Regions from separate parts of the Paenibacillus sp. FSL R7-0163 genome, predicted to be linked through region 3. Evidence: riboswitches for the same ligand, from Rfam matches in the RefSeq annotation. Region 3 holds a riboswitch; each other region holds the start of a gene.

Region 1 (4,819 bases), 3.3 Mb from region 3:
CATTATGCTCGATTTCCATAATTCAAGGAGGTTCATTCTATGAAAATGGTACTTCTATCAGGCGGTTCAGGTAAACGGTTATGGCCGTTGTCTAACGACTCACGTTCAAAGCAATTTCTAAAGGTACTTGAAAGCCCTCAAGGTGAACCAGAATCCATGGTACAACGTGTCTGGAGACAGCTGGAGGAAGCAGGGATGGCAGAATCATCTTATCTGGCCACCGGCCGCGGCCAAGTAGAAATGATACAAAGCCAACTGGGAAGTCATGTGCCGATTATCGTTGAACCGGAGCGTCGGGATACTTTTCCGGCTATCGCCTTAACAGCTACCTATCTTTATTCAGTGGCAGGTGTTTCTCCAGCGGAGACGGTAGCAATATTGCCTGTTGACCCTTATGTAGAAGCATCCTTTTTCGATACCATAGCTATGCTTGAGGGGACCATGCTGGAAAGTGGAGCAAATCTGGCACTAATGGGTGTTGTTCCTGAACATGCCTCAGAGAAATACGGATATATTATTCCTACCGCTGAAGAGGCGGGGGGGAATGGTTTTATGAAGGTGAGTCACTTTCAAGAGAAACCAGACCGCATACAAGCAGAACAGCTCATCGAGCAAAATGCATTGTGGAATTGCGGAGTGTTTGCCTTCCGTTTAGGGTACTTGTTAGATATTTTGCAGCGTAAAGGGTTGCCTTTAGGATATGAAGAATTGCAGAAGCAGTATAAGCTATTGTCTTCCATCAGCTTTGATTATGAAGTGGTGGAGAAAGAAGAACATATTGTGGTGCAGCCGTATGATGGATTCTGGAAGGATCTTGGAACGTGGAATACGCTGACAGAGGAAATGAGCAGCAAGCATGTAGGAAAAGGTTTTGTGACGGCGGATTCTGAGGGGACTTGCTTGATTAATGAGCTGGACATTCCGATTACGGTAATTGGTGCGAAGGATCTGATCATTGCGGCTAGCCCGGATGGAATTCTAGTTACCCATAAAGCTGAGAGCCCACGGATTAAAGAAGTGCTGAAGACCTTTGAACAAAGACCGATGTACGAGGAACGCCGCTGGGGCCATTACAAAGTTATTGATTATGTGAAATATGATGAAGGCAATGAAGTGCTGACCAAACGGATTTTTATATCCGAGGGGAATAATATCAGCTATCAATTACATCGCAAGCGTAGTGAAATTTGGACAATCGTCAGCGGCGAAGCAAGTATTGTGCTGAATGAGAAAAAACATAATGTGAAGGCTGGGGACGTGGTACGTATACCGGAAGGAACGAAACACGCGATCCTTGCTTTGACGGATGTTGAGTTTATAGAGGTACAGACGGGGTCTGAATTAGTAGAAGAAGATAACATACGTATTACTTTAGACTGGAATGATATAGAACTACAACAATTCATTTCATAGGTCTAACCTATCTATTTAACCAATTCAAAATTTCTTGAAACAGGTAAATTGACTCAATTATCAAAAAAAGTCATAAAAACACTAAATATATCATTAATTGTCGTCGATACTTACGGTAAGAGAGATTATTTCTCTTAAATTGAAAAGGCAAACCTATCGAAAGGTAGGGACGCAAAGCTATAGGGCCTTCGAAAGAGTGGCAGCCTGGCTACCGAAAGGGAGATTATTTTGAAAGCTTACCGTACGTATCGATTGTTTGGTGCATTTATGTCACTCGTCCTGTTTCTGACTGCACTTCCGCTTGCTGTTGGAATTTCGCCGTCTATTGTCATAGCTGCTTCAAATTCTGGAACGCCAGTTACCCCAGGTGCCTCACCTGAAGCCGTAAAGCTGCTTAACTATTTTTACTCGATCTCAGGAAAAGGCATTATTGCTGGTCAACATGACTATTTAGAAAGTCCAGATGAAATTAACAATATGCTGAAGGGAACCAGCGGACAATATGCGGCTCTTCACGGTTATGAAATGGGTGCGATCAGTGGTCAGTCCGAAGCAACGATGGCTTGGCAACGTCAAAATGTGGTGAACAGCGCCATCAACTGGAATAAAGCGGGCGGGATCGTAGCTATGACTTTTCATGCTAACCTGCCGGGCACCTCTTATGACTGGGATAATGTGAAAAAAACACTTAGCCAGAGTGAGTTCGATAGTTACGTTACACCGGGTACTAAGCAATATAATAATCTGATCGCTGAGCTTGATAAGGTGGCAGTCTCTTTAAAAAGCTTGCGCGATGCCAATGTTCCGGTGCTTTGGAGACCCTATCATGAAATGAACGGGAACTGGTTCTGGTGGGGGAAGAAAAATAACTTTTCTAAACTATGGAATATAATGTATGACCGTTTTGTTAACGTTCATAAATTAAATAATCTGTTATGGGTATGGAGTCCGAATGCTCCCAATGTTTGGTCAGATCCTTATGCGCTAACTTATCCAGGTGCTGATAAAGTAGATATTCTGGCAGCAGATATATACGAAAATGATTACCAGCAAAAATACTATGACAGCTTGTTGAGTCTAGCCGCAGGCAAACCGATTGCGATCGGGGAGAATGGTGAAATGCCTAATCTGGAGAAGCTTCAGCAATCGCAAAGTAAATGGACGTATATGATGAGCTGGGGAAAAATGCTTTACGAAAATAACAGTGCAGACACAATCAAAATATTTATGAATAGCAACTACACCCTGACCAGAGATAAATTAAATACTGGTCTGGCTCCGACACCTAGCGCCGCACCAGCGCCGGCACCTTCCGAAGAAGAGGGGGAGGCAGCAATTCCTCTCGCGAAGGGGCTTGCAGGAGAGTATTACAACAACATGTTGTTGTCGGGAGCGGCAACTCTTAACAGAACTGATGCAATAATCGATTTCAATTGGCGGCAAGGATCGCCGGATGCCGCCCTCGGGATTGATCGTTTCTCCATACGTTGGAGCGGTAAAATTAAGCCATTATATGATGAGCAATATACATTTTACACTACCTCAGATGATGGCATCCGTGTCTGGGTGAATGGGGAATCCGTGATTGATAGTTGGACTAAGCAAAGTGGTACTGAGCGTAAGGGCACTATAACGCTGAAGGCTGGCCGGCTATACGATATCAAGGTGGAGTATTACGAGAATGAAGGCGATGCGAGAGTCCGCTTGATGTGGGAAAGTGCTAGTCAAGCTAAAGAGACAGTTCCAGCAAGTGCACTTTTTCTTCCGGATGTCTCCTGATTGATGAAAATTAAAGGTCGATCCTTAGTGGCTCTGCGTTATTGCAGAGCTACTAAGCTATAGTCCTCATTAGGTCAGAAGACGATTGTCCGATAACAGGTATGTTTATTTAGCACCTGTAGAGGCAGTACAGCTACCGAAAGGAGGATTTATTTGCGTAAATATTATAAGAAAAACAGATTGTTGTTTACTATGTTACCGGTGTTTATTATTTTTTCCTTGCTGCCTTGGGGAGAGGTTAAGAGTCTTCCGAAGGCTATGAGTGTTTCTTCCTCTTTACCTCCGGTTATACCCAGTAATCCATCGGCTTCTGAAGAGGCTAAGCAACTGCTGAGTAATTTGGTGAATCTACGTGGCAAAGGGATTTTGTCCGGCCAGCATGATTATCTAGAAAGCCCAGATGAACTGGTTCATAAGCTGAAGAATACTTCGGGACAAAATGCCGTTCTACATGGTTATGAATTAGGGGCGATTAATAATCAATCCGAAGGGACGATCGCAGAACAGCGGCAAGCAGTGATAGACAGTGCAATTGAATGGCATCACGAGGGTGGCATTGTAGCCATGACATTCCATCAGAGTTTGCCGGGAACATCTCCAGAATGGTCCAATGTAAACAGAAGTCTCAGTCAAGAGAAATTTAATGCTTATGTTACACCTGGGACAGCTCAGTATAAGAGGCTAATCTCAGATCTAGACGAGGTTGCTGGATATTTGGGACAATTGCGTGATGCCGGAGTTCCAGTCTTATGGCGACCTTACCATGAAATGAATGGCGGTTGGTTTTGGTGGGGGAAAAAGGACAATTTTTCAGAGCTTTGGAGTATTGTCTATGATCGTTTTGTAAACACACACAAGCTAAATAATCTACTGTGGGTATGGAATCCGAATGCGCCGAATGAATGGTCAGATCCTTATGCTGCATATTATCCCGGTGGGGATAAACTCGATGTTCTGGCTGCGGATATCTACAATAACGATTATAAGCAGTCCTACTATGAGGATCTGCTCGCATTGGCCGAGGGTAAACCTATCGGAATCGGGGAGAGCGGACAGCTGCCGAACCCGGATGTATTAACTGAGAAACAAAATAAATGGGTCTATATGATGACCTGGGGAAAATTACTGACAGAAAATAATACGCTACAGTCAATTAAAAGCTTTATGAAAGACTCGTTTATAGTATCGAGAGAGGACTATGTTCTCACAACAGGAGGTCCTTCGATAGCACCCGTAACTCCGGTAACCCTAACGGGTTTAACTGGAGAATACTATAACAATACTGATTTAGAGGGAGAAGCGGTACTTATCCGCGATGACCGTAAGATTGATTTTAATTGGCATGGTGCGTCACCTGCCTCAGGGATAAATGAAGATCACTTTTCTGTACGCTGGAAAGGGAAGCTCAAACCCAAATTCAGTGAGAAATATACAATTTCAGCATCCTCTGATGATGGAGTCCGTGTCTGGATTGACGGAAAGCTGATCATCGACAATTGGAAAAATCAAAGTGCAACCCTTCATAAAGGAAGTATCCCGCTCACAGCTGGAACGCTTTATGATATCCAAATTGAATATTATGAGAATGAAGGAGATGCCAATCTTCGTTTGCTATGGGAGAGTTTCA
Region 2 (4,819 bases), 2.7 Mb from region 3:
AGGCGAGCAAGATTACACAACGCGAGATCGAGATCCGTGGCATCCGTGACAAACGTCCAACATAAACAAAGGGGATAGATATCATGCGGTGTATAACAATACGGCAGCCTTGGGCGACCTTAATTGCTCTTGGTGAAAAAGAGTTTGAAACTCGTTCATGGAGAACAGCCTACCGCGGCGAGTTAGGCATCCATGCCGGAATGAGGATTGACAAAAAGATTTGTGAACAGGAACCGTACAAATCAGTATTGGCGAAACATGGCTATACAGCAAATAATTTGCCGACAGGAGCTATTATTGCTACAGGTCAGCTCGCGGGATGTTATGTGGTTACTCCAGAGGTGGATTTAAGGGAATGGATCAATGGGAACGAATATGATTTTGGCGACTATAGCGAAGGACGGTTTGCCTGGAAGCTTGAAGGGGTTCATCCATTAAGCCATCCAATTCCAGCCAAAGGTCGGCTAAGCTTGTGGGAGCATTCGGATCACTTCTGAACGGCGAATGATATTTTTAATGTAATTTTTATGTGCCTATCAGCTTTTTTTCAGGTTCGAGGTATATATTGAAGACACCAAACACCCCCCAGTGTTTTGTGGTATATCTCTCTCAGGTCTTGCCAACTCCCATGGTAAGGCCTATTTTTTTGTTCACTAATTGATGGGGGGAGAGTAGAGCGGCTTCTATACAGCTTTATTTAATTTGAAACTGTTCTTCGTAACTCTTAAAAGAGGAAATATCCAGCCCTAGGTATCTGCGCATATGGATGGCAGCCTGAGCCGCAACAATGTCATTCAACAGCAGCATTCGTTCGTGATAGCCACGACATATATACTTGGCTTCAATTCCCGTATTAAGTCTGTTTTGCTCATACACCTTGATTCCCCGTCTTCTCATTTCTGCACGAACATCCCTTAGATCTGTTGTAGCTACTGCAGCAGCTGTTCCAAGCACCTCCAGATAAGGGGCGGGTGTTCGTAAGTGTGTAGATAAAATGGCGGAGTCCCGTTCGAAAGCTGATAAAATCATCGGAAGCAATAAATAAGATTTCACCAGCATGTTGTCCCTGCTTTCTGCTCTATGCATGAATCTCATCACCTCTAATAGGAACGTATATTCGTATTCTACCCCGATATTCCAAAAATAATCAATGGTATTTCTAAACAGCTTATTCAATGTGATTAAATTCACAACTAAATAACGAAGAATAAATTATATTAAAATTGTAATAATAAAAATTAATGTATCGGACGCACATAAAGGAGAATTATGATGGAAAAAGAGGGCAGCCTCCAACGTGGATTGTTTTTTGGTTTAATTCTGAGTGTTCCCTTATGGATATCCATATTGGGCTATATACAGTTACTTTAAAATTTAATGAAAAACCTTATGCGAAGCGCCTTTAGGCGCTTTTTTTGTATGGTAATAATGAGGGGGATCATCGAAAGGAATTGATTGACAATTGTGGGTGTCGGGCGCTAAACTGTTATTAATTCAAAAAGTATTAAAAGTCATAGACGGTTATTGGAGAGAATGCTTCGGCTACCAGTTCTGGACTTGCAGTGTAATACATATATATAGTCATGATAATAGCAAACCGTCTGAAAGGGCGGGACGCAAAGTCCAGGAGTCTAAAGTGTCTTAAAGGCACAATGACCGTCCGACTGCCATGAGAAGGGAATTCCACTTCTTTTTGGCGGTCTTTTTTGTTGTTAGGTCCTTTAGAGTTTCTGGTAATTATTCTGATTAATATAAATCATAGTTTTAGGAGGTGTGCCATTTGAAAAGAAGAATAAGACCGTTACTCTCGCTTGTATTAGCTGGGATTTTGACGGTAGGTAGTGGGCTTTCCTCATTAGGAGCTGGAGTTGCTGGAGCTAGTAGTTCTTCTACATTGGGAATTGCAGGGGACTACAACGTGTTTATTCTAGGGGATATAACAACGGTTTCGGATACGGAAGGAAGGTTTGCTGCTGGAGGTAACGTTAACTTAACCAACTATAGTGTTGGAGATAGGTTGACCGCTGCTGAGGTTTCCTTGACTGACACACTTGTTGTTGGAGGGAATCTTACTTTCAACGGAGGTACTGTTTATGGGAATATCGTGCACGGGGGAGATTTTTCAGGGAATGTAACGCTCCTCAAGGGAGGTACAAAAAGACAGGGGAGTACGATTGACTTTTCAGCCGTAGGTCAGTCTTTGAAGGACAAATCAGCAGAACTTGCAGCATTGCCGGCGAATGGAACAACAGTGTACCAATATGGCAGTCTTACCCTGACAGGTACAGATCCTGCGGTCAATGTTTTTAATGTTCCAGGAGATAACGTCTCTAATACCTATGGAATTACAATAAATGTTCCCTCAGGATCTACAGCAATTATTAATATTGATGGTTCTAACGTAAAAATGAAAAACTTCGGATTTCTACCTAATAACGTGTTGAACAGCAAGAAAATTTTGCTTAACTTTAGCCAAGCTGCGTATCTGGATATGGCAGGCATAGGTGTAATGGGAAGCATACTTGCCCCCTATGCTCATGTTGATTTTATTAATGGTCAGATTAACGGTACTTTAGTGGCGGCTTCACTCAAAGGGACTGGTGGTGGTGAATTTCACCACTATCCATACGATGGTGATGAACCTGGACCAACGCCGAAACCAACGCCAACAGTGACACCAACGCCAACGCCGACAGTGACACCAACGCCAACGCCAACAGTGACACCAACGCCAATGCCAACAGTGACACCAACGCCAACGCCGACAGTGACACCAACGCCAACGCCAACAGTGACACCAACGCCAATGCCAACAGTGACACCAACGCCAACGCCGACAGTGACACCAACGCCAACGCCAACAGTGACACCAACGCCAATGCCAACAGTGACACCAACGCCAACGCCGACAGTGACACCAACGCCAACGCCGACAGTGACACCAACGCCGACACCGACACCGACACCGACGCCAACAGTGACGCCGACGCCGACACCGACACCAACACCGACGCCAACAGTGACACCGACACCGACGCCGACAGTGACACCAACGCCGACGCCGACGCCAACGCCGACGCCGACGCCAACACCGACGCCGACAGTGACACCAACGCCGACACCGACGCCGACAGTGACACCAACGCCGACGCCGACGCCAACACCGACGCCGACAGTGACACCAACGCCAACACCGACGCCGACAGTGACACCAACGCCGACGCCAACGCCAACAGTGACACCAACGCCGACGCCAACGCCAACAGTGACACCAACGCCGACGCCAACGCCAACAGTGACACCAACGCCGACGCCAACGCCAACAGTGACACCAACGCCGACGCCAACACCAACGCCGACGCCAACAGTGACGCCGACACCAACGCCAACGCCAGAAGCAACACCGACACCGACGGTAACACCAGAAGCAACACCGACACCGACGGTAACGCCAGAGGTAACACCGACACCGACGGTAACGCCAGAGGTAACACCGACACCGACGGTAACGCCAGGGTAACACCGACACCGACAGTAACACCAGAAGCAACACCGACACCGACGGTAACGCCAGAGGTAACACCAACACCAGAGGTAACACCAACGTCGACACCAGAGACTTCGGTGTTCCCGACACCAACGCCATCATCCGTAATTGGCACTATAGTTCTTGCAGAAGATCCTGTGCCGCTTGGGCCTGTAGCTTCGCCGACACCAGCGCCAGTACCAACACCGTCGAATAGCACAGAAGTACTTGTTGATGATGATGAGATCCCATTAGGCCCGGTACCGGCAGTGACACCAACGCCAACACCAACACCTGATGAAATCATCGTAGTGGACGATACGATCCCATTAGGTAAGCCACCTGTGAAGGAATTGCCAAAAACGGGTGAATCAAGTCCTGCACCTTACTATGTAGCAGGTTTAGGTTTTGCACTTATCGGATTATTAATGAGAACCAAGTTCTCCAAAAAGAATAAATAATAAACGGTAGAGCACAACATAGAGTCGCTTTCGGGGGGTGTCCCGATGGCGGCTCTATTTGTATGTCATGATTGCGATAGTTTGGTGCATTCTAAGTAGATGGTATACTCTTGTTGCAAAAGAAATGAAGAGGGGATGGCGAAGGCGAATTGATATGGTTCATTATTAGCGCTGTAATCATCATAGGGATTCTAATCTATGTGGGATTTTTCTTCTATGGTATTGCTATTAAACGAGCACCAAAGGTATTTCTAAGTAATAATCCTAATCTGAAGGCTGATCCTCCGGTTGCCGGAGCTTCTTGGGGGGAGGGGAAAGATTGGGTCTCTCGCCAGAGCTTCGAGAATATTGAGATCGTATCTGCAGATGGACTTAAACTAAGAGGTTTCTTACTCCAATCTAATCGTGCTGCGGGACGCACAGCCATTCTAGCCCACGGTTATTCAGGTAAAGCAAAGGATATGGGGGCGTACGCCAAAATCTACTACGAGAACTTAGGCTTTAACATCCTAATTCCCGATGCAAGGGGGCATGGAGATAGCGCAGGGGATTACATTGGTTTTGGTTGGCCGGAACGAAAAGATTATTTGCAATGGATTGAATACATGATTAAAAAGACTGGGTCTAGTGCTCAAATTGTGCTTCACGGTGTTTCTATGGGCGGTGCTACAGTGCTAATGACCTCAGGGGAAGATCTTCCGCCGCAGGTAAAAGCTATTGTTGCGGACTGCGCTTATACCTCAGTAAAAGCACAATTATCTTACCAACTACGGCGCATGTATCGTTTGCCAAGTTTCCCTTTCGTTCAAAGTGCAAGTCTAATCACCCGCTT
Region 3 (4,819 bases):
TCAATGCCTTTAATACGAATTCCGGTCATAATACGCCTCCAGGAAAGCAGTAAAATGTGGCCTACATATTAAGATTAAAAGATCTAGACTGTAACCGCAGAAATGATCTCGATGTTATCGAGTCCAGCTTTACGGCCAAGACGGGAAAGCTGCATTTTGAGGATCGGGTTATTTTCAAGCGTTAGATTTACTTTTACAAACCCATCATTCTTAAACATTACAAAGCAGCTTTCTAAAAGAGGTACCACATCTGGTGCAGTTACATTTAGCTTTCTGCAGTCGATTTTTAGTTCATAGTCAGCTGGAGTAATTGGATTGATAGTTTGTTGATAAGCTTGAATAGATTTTAGACCATCTTCTTCAGAAAATGTTCCATCTAACTCAATGTTAATAACCTTGTTTGTAGTGTCTGTCTTCAAAACGAAACTTCCCATGCCTAAATCTCTCCCATAGATTGAATTTGTCCAAAACAGTTCGACTGCAATATCCAGCCATGTATATCCATTTAGCTGTTTTATAAAAGTCAAAATTCGACACTATACAGCAAGTAATGGGATATTCCGACTCTATTATAGGCATATTTTTCAAGTGTATGCAATAATAAAGTCGAATTTTGTATATTGTTGTCGAACTGTTGGGTTATTGGATTTCTTCTATGGTTGCAAGCAGGATATTAAAAGCTGTAATGATTCTAGGTGCCCCTATAACGGGTACTAAGTGTAATAGAATACCTTTAAGCTGTTCTACGGTAACTCCAACACGAAGGGCCATGACATAATGAACGCCCAACTGTTCGAATTGACCCATTGAAATTAAAGATGAAATGACTGCGATTTCCTTCCAGTCAGGGGCTATAGTATTACGTTGAAAAATATCGCCATAGGCATTCCCCATAATAAATTCAGCCAAGTCAGGGAAGTGGTCTTTAATTGGAGCTAGTGCTTTTGCGCCATAGTCTCCTGATAGATTCGTGAAGTGGTTGAGACCACTGTTGATATTTTCCTTCATGGTTAGCCTCCTAGTTTAGGTTCAAAGTACGGTGTGCAGTCGGAGGGACTTCATCACGGTCTGTTAGTAGTTCAATAACGGCAACATGGTTTAGAGCTACCGCATCTTTAATTGCAGCTGTGAATTCATCCGCATTCTCACATTTGTAGCCTTTAGCACCTAGAGATTCAGCGAATTTTACGGCGTCCATTGGTACTTCATATAGAGTTCCATCGATACGACCTGTGGTTTTCTCCATACCCTTAAGAGCCATATCTAGTTGCTTATTATTGACCACGATAAAGATGACAGGGATATCTTTGCAGACAGCGGTGTTAATCTCAGCGCCGAGCATCATGAAACAACCATCACCTGTAATGCAGAGGATAGTTTCTTCAGGAGCAGCAACTTTTGCACCAATAGCCATGCCGATCGAATTACCCATGCAAGCAAAATACGCATCAAAAACAAAGCTGCCCGGTTTCTTAACCTTGTACCATTTTGCAGCGTGGAATCCATGACTTCCATCATCAACGAAAATTGAATTATTATAAGGGATCAAATCACTTAAAGTGCTCATTACCGAAGCAAGGGAAAGATTCTTGAGGGTTGGAAGCTCTTCTGAATAATCCGCATCGGCCAAAGCCTCACGTTTGGTGATTGTGTTTGGGTCAATATGATTTAGGCAGTGCACCAAATTATCGCGCAGGTCCCCAGTGACCGGTATCGTTTTGGACAATAGTATTTTTCCGACAAAGGTTGGATCAATATCAAATTGAATTAAAGTTGCTGGATGATTCTCCCGTTTAAGATTACAGATGGTCATATCACTTAAACGTGATCCAAGCACTATAAATAAATCGCTTTTATTCAATAAATCGTCCCCGTGGGTCGAACCGCCAACGCCAATAGGACCATGATAGAGTGGGTGATCCCAGACTATAGCCCCTTTTCCACCTGGAGATGTTACTACAGGAATATTAAAAGTTTCTGCGAGTTGAACAAGCTCTTTATGTGCTCCGGAGCGGTTAATTCCTTTACCCGCAATAATCAAAGGATTCTTAGCAGCTTGAATAGCATCGATGACTCTATCGATATTAGCTTGACTAATTAGAGATTCTCTTTCTGGGATTACTATATTGCATTCTTCCAATACTTCAGTTTGTACATCAAAAGGAATACAAAGATGAACAGGACCCCGTTTGGTCAGGGCCACAGAAATCGCATGATTAAAAATAGTACCAAAGTGATCCCCACGTTCAACCAATTTACTGAACAAGGTGGCAGGTTTGAACATATCAGCTAAATCAGCCAGAAAAGAGGTGGAGTCCTGACATTGAGGAATTCCAAGCTCTGTAATGGATTGGTGGCCGGTAATAAATAGGACAGGTAGGTTGTTAGCTTTCGCATGTGCTGCTGCTGTAAGCAGGTTAGTTCCCCCAGGACCCGAAGTACCAAATGCTACGCCTAGGTTACCCGTTTTCAGCGCATACCCTGCTGCTTCGAATCCGGAGCTTGCTTCATGTCTGCCGGGAATAAATTCAATACCGTAATCCACCATCTTTAGAACTATTGGACAAATGGATTTGCCAATGATCCCAAAAGAATGGGTGACTCCAAGGTTACGTAGTGCTTCCGCCATGTAATCTGCGACTGTCTTCAAAAGAAACACCTCACAAGTTTTTTGATATATATTAGTTATTAATCTACCGAATAGATACGATAGATCAATATACTCAAAAAGTAAAAACCTGTGCTCTATAGTAAGCACAGGTTGGTGGCATAAGGCACCGCTAAGACTGAACAATAGTTCAGCCGTCCTGGTTCCTCTGCAACCTGGCAATCATGGCCTCAAACGAAAAAATGAGGCTGTAGATCCATGGTTTTGCGTCATCCTCTTTCGAGGATTTTGCCAATATTAATTTATAGTTGATAAGAATAATTTTCCTTTACAATATATTCCTCATTAATTTTTGTCAACATAATCCGCTAAAAAAACTCGAAATTTGACGAAAGTCTTGTCCAAGAGATGAAGTTTTGCCTCGCGAAAAAAACTGCCACCTAAGACTCAGCTTAGGTGGCAGTTGATAGTTTTGAACTAGAATTTAAAGATATGAATGGTTTTTTGCAGATTAAATACGGCCTGGGTCATTTTTTCCGTTTCTTCTGCAACAGACTGCAGGGCATTAATCTGTTCATTCATAGCCGCCGATACCTCTTCCGTGCCAGCAGCAGTTTCTTCGGTGATTGCTGAGATATTCTCAATTGCACTGGAAATTTTCAAGGCACTTTCTAGCATAAGATCACTCTCCGCAGAGAATGAAGAGATTTGCTCGGTAATGTACTGCACGCTTTGTACAATTTGTGCGAAAATATGGGCAGATTGAGTGATCATTTCATTCTGAACCTGCACAACCTCTTCATTGATGGCAATATTATCGATGGCTTGTTTAATATCTGACTCAATGCTGCGGACCAAGCCGAATACTTCTTTTGTGGATGCCGTAGATTCTTCAGCAAGCTTGCGAACCTCTTGAGCTACAACGGCAAAACCCCGACCATGCTCTCCGGCACGAGCAGCTTCGATGGAGGCATTCAGTGACAGCAGGTTGGTCTGCTCAGCGATCTCTGTGATGGTCTTGGTGATCATCGTAATCCCGCGGGCATTTTGTGAGAGAGCTTCAATAGTATCAGCCACTTTTTGTGTAGCCTCTATGTTTTTGCGCATGCCTTCAGCCTGTGTATCTACGGATTGGCGCCCTTGCTCAACAAGTTCTAAGGTATGTATTGAACGTCTGTTCATTTCTTTGGTGGAGTTCGTATAATTGGATACTTTGGTCTCAATGTCTTTAATGGATTCTGTCATATCAGCGATATCCGTAGATATTTCATTTGCACCAAGAGCGAGCTCAGTAGAAGAAGAGGCTACTTGTGCCATGACAATCTTCAGGTTCTGGTTCTTATCTTCGATTCCGCGGCTTGCATCCATAACTTGACGGGTGATCTGCGATGCATCGGTCAGAATCTTCTTGAGCTTATCAATCATTGTGTTAAAGGAGCGGCTTACGTCACCCATTGAGCCATTTTCGTCCGCTCTGCTAGTGAAATCGCCCTTCGAAATACTGTGAGATACATTAGCAATATCATCAAAAGATGATGTAAGCGTTCTCTCCACGAAGCGAGCAACAGGTAAAGTCAGACCTGCAAGAACAACTACTAGTATAATTCCTACGAGAAATTGACCTAGAATCATTAACGTAACTAAGACAGGAATAGCAAACAGTGCGGCAACGAGGTAACATCCGGCAACAATTCTTTGTTTTAACGGAAGTTTGTGCATCCAGCTCATTGGTAAAATGTCCCCCTTATTAAATTTTATGTAATGGTGTTATTATAGGGGATTTATAGGTCATTGGTCTATAGAGAAGTGTCATAAATCTTCTTTAAGTAGTAGATATTTAGAATTCATGTCAAAATTCCTCATATATTGTGGAAATTGTTTTAATAGCAGACTTTACCATCCCTACTAGTTCGATAGGAGCTAAAACAATAACTGAAGGAGAGAAAGAGAGTACGATACGACAGGCAGATTCTATAGCATTAAACTCGGCCTCCACGTTCATCCACCCAGTATTAGCAGAGGGTTCTACTAAAGTTATAGTTACATATCTTTCACGTTGTAATTCTTTAAGAATAGACTCATTCACCTTTAAGTTCACTACATATTTTGGCAGTGCTGCTTTAAAAGCTAAAGTCGATTGTTCCCAGTAGCTTTTTAAATCAAAAGCCTCAGGTCTGACAAATGATTCATAAGTTGCGTCAGCTTGTATTA

What was found. Region 3 has a riboswitch for cyclic di-GMP ahead of NST45_RS06620 (thiamine pyrophosphate-binding protein). Riboswitches for the same ligand answer to the same signal wherever they lie in the genome.
Region 1: linked by a shared signal. The riboswitch ahead of NST45_RS22515 (glycosyl hydrolase) and the one ahead of NST45_RS06620 (thiamine pyrophosphate-binding protein) in region 3 are both predicted to bind cyclic di-GMP.
Region 2: linked by a shared signal. The riboswitch ahead of NST45_RS24755 (choice-of-anchor A family protein) and the one ahead of NST45_RS06620 (thiamine pyrophosphate-binding protein) in region 3 are both predicted to bind cyclic di-GMP.

The regions. Positions count from the first base shown of each region.
Region 1 is NZ_CP150224.1:5,099,187-5,104,005, reverse strand. It holds gene NST45_RS22520 (sugar phosphate nucleotidyltransferase) at 40-1,413, shown strand; cyclic di-GMP riboswitch class I at 1,550-1,629, shown strand; gene NST45_RS22515 (glycosyl hydrolase) at 1,642-3,192, shown strand; gene NST45_RS22510 (glycosyl hydrolase) at 3,346-4,819, shown strand, end outside.
Region 2 is NZ_CP150224.1:5,634,742-5,639,560, reverse strand. It holds gene NST45_RS24765 (ASCH domain-containing protein) at 84-497, shown strand; gene NST45_RS24760 (hypothetical protein) at 694-1,086, opposite strand; cyclic di-GMP riboswitch class I at 1,582-1,672, shown strand; gene NST45_RS24755 (choice-of-anchor A family protein) at 1,781-3,520, shown strand; gene NST45_RS24750 (LPXTG cell wall anchor domain-containing protein) at 3,625-3,987, shown strand; gene NST45_RS24745 (alpha/beta hydrolase) at 4,137-4,819, shown strand, end outside.
Region 3 is NZ_CP150224.1:1,514,967-1,519,785, forward strand. It holds gene NST45_RS06605 (ketoacyl-ACP synthase III) at 1-29, opposite strand, end outside; gene NST45_RS06610 (hypothetical protein) at 84-434, opposite strand; gene NST45_RS06615 (carboxymuconolactone decarboxylase family protein) at 640-1,008, opposite strand; gene NST45_RS06620 (thiamine pyrophosphate-binding protein) at 1,019-2,659, opposite strand; cyclic di-GMP riboswitch class I at 2,815-2,911, opposite strand; gene NST45_RS06625 (HAMP domain-containing methyl-accepting chemotaxis protein) at 3,086-4,336, opposite strand; gene NST45_RS06630 (YafY family protein) at 4,458-4,819, opposite strand, start outside.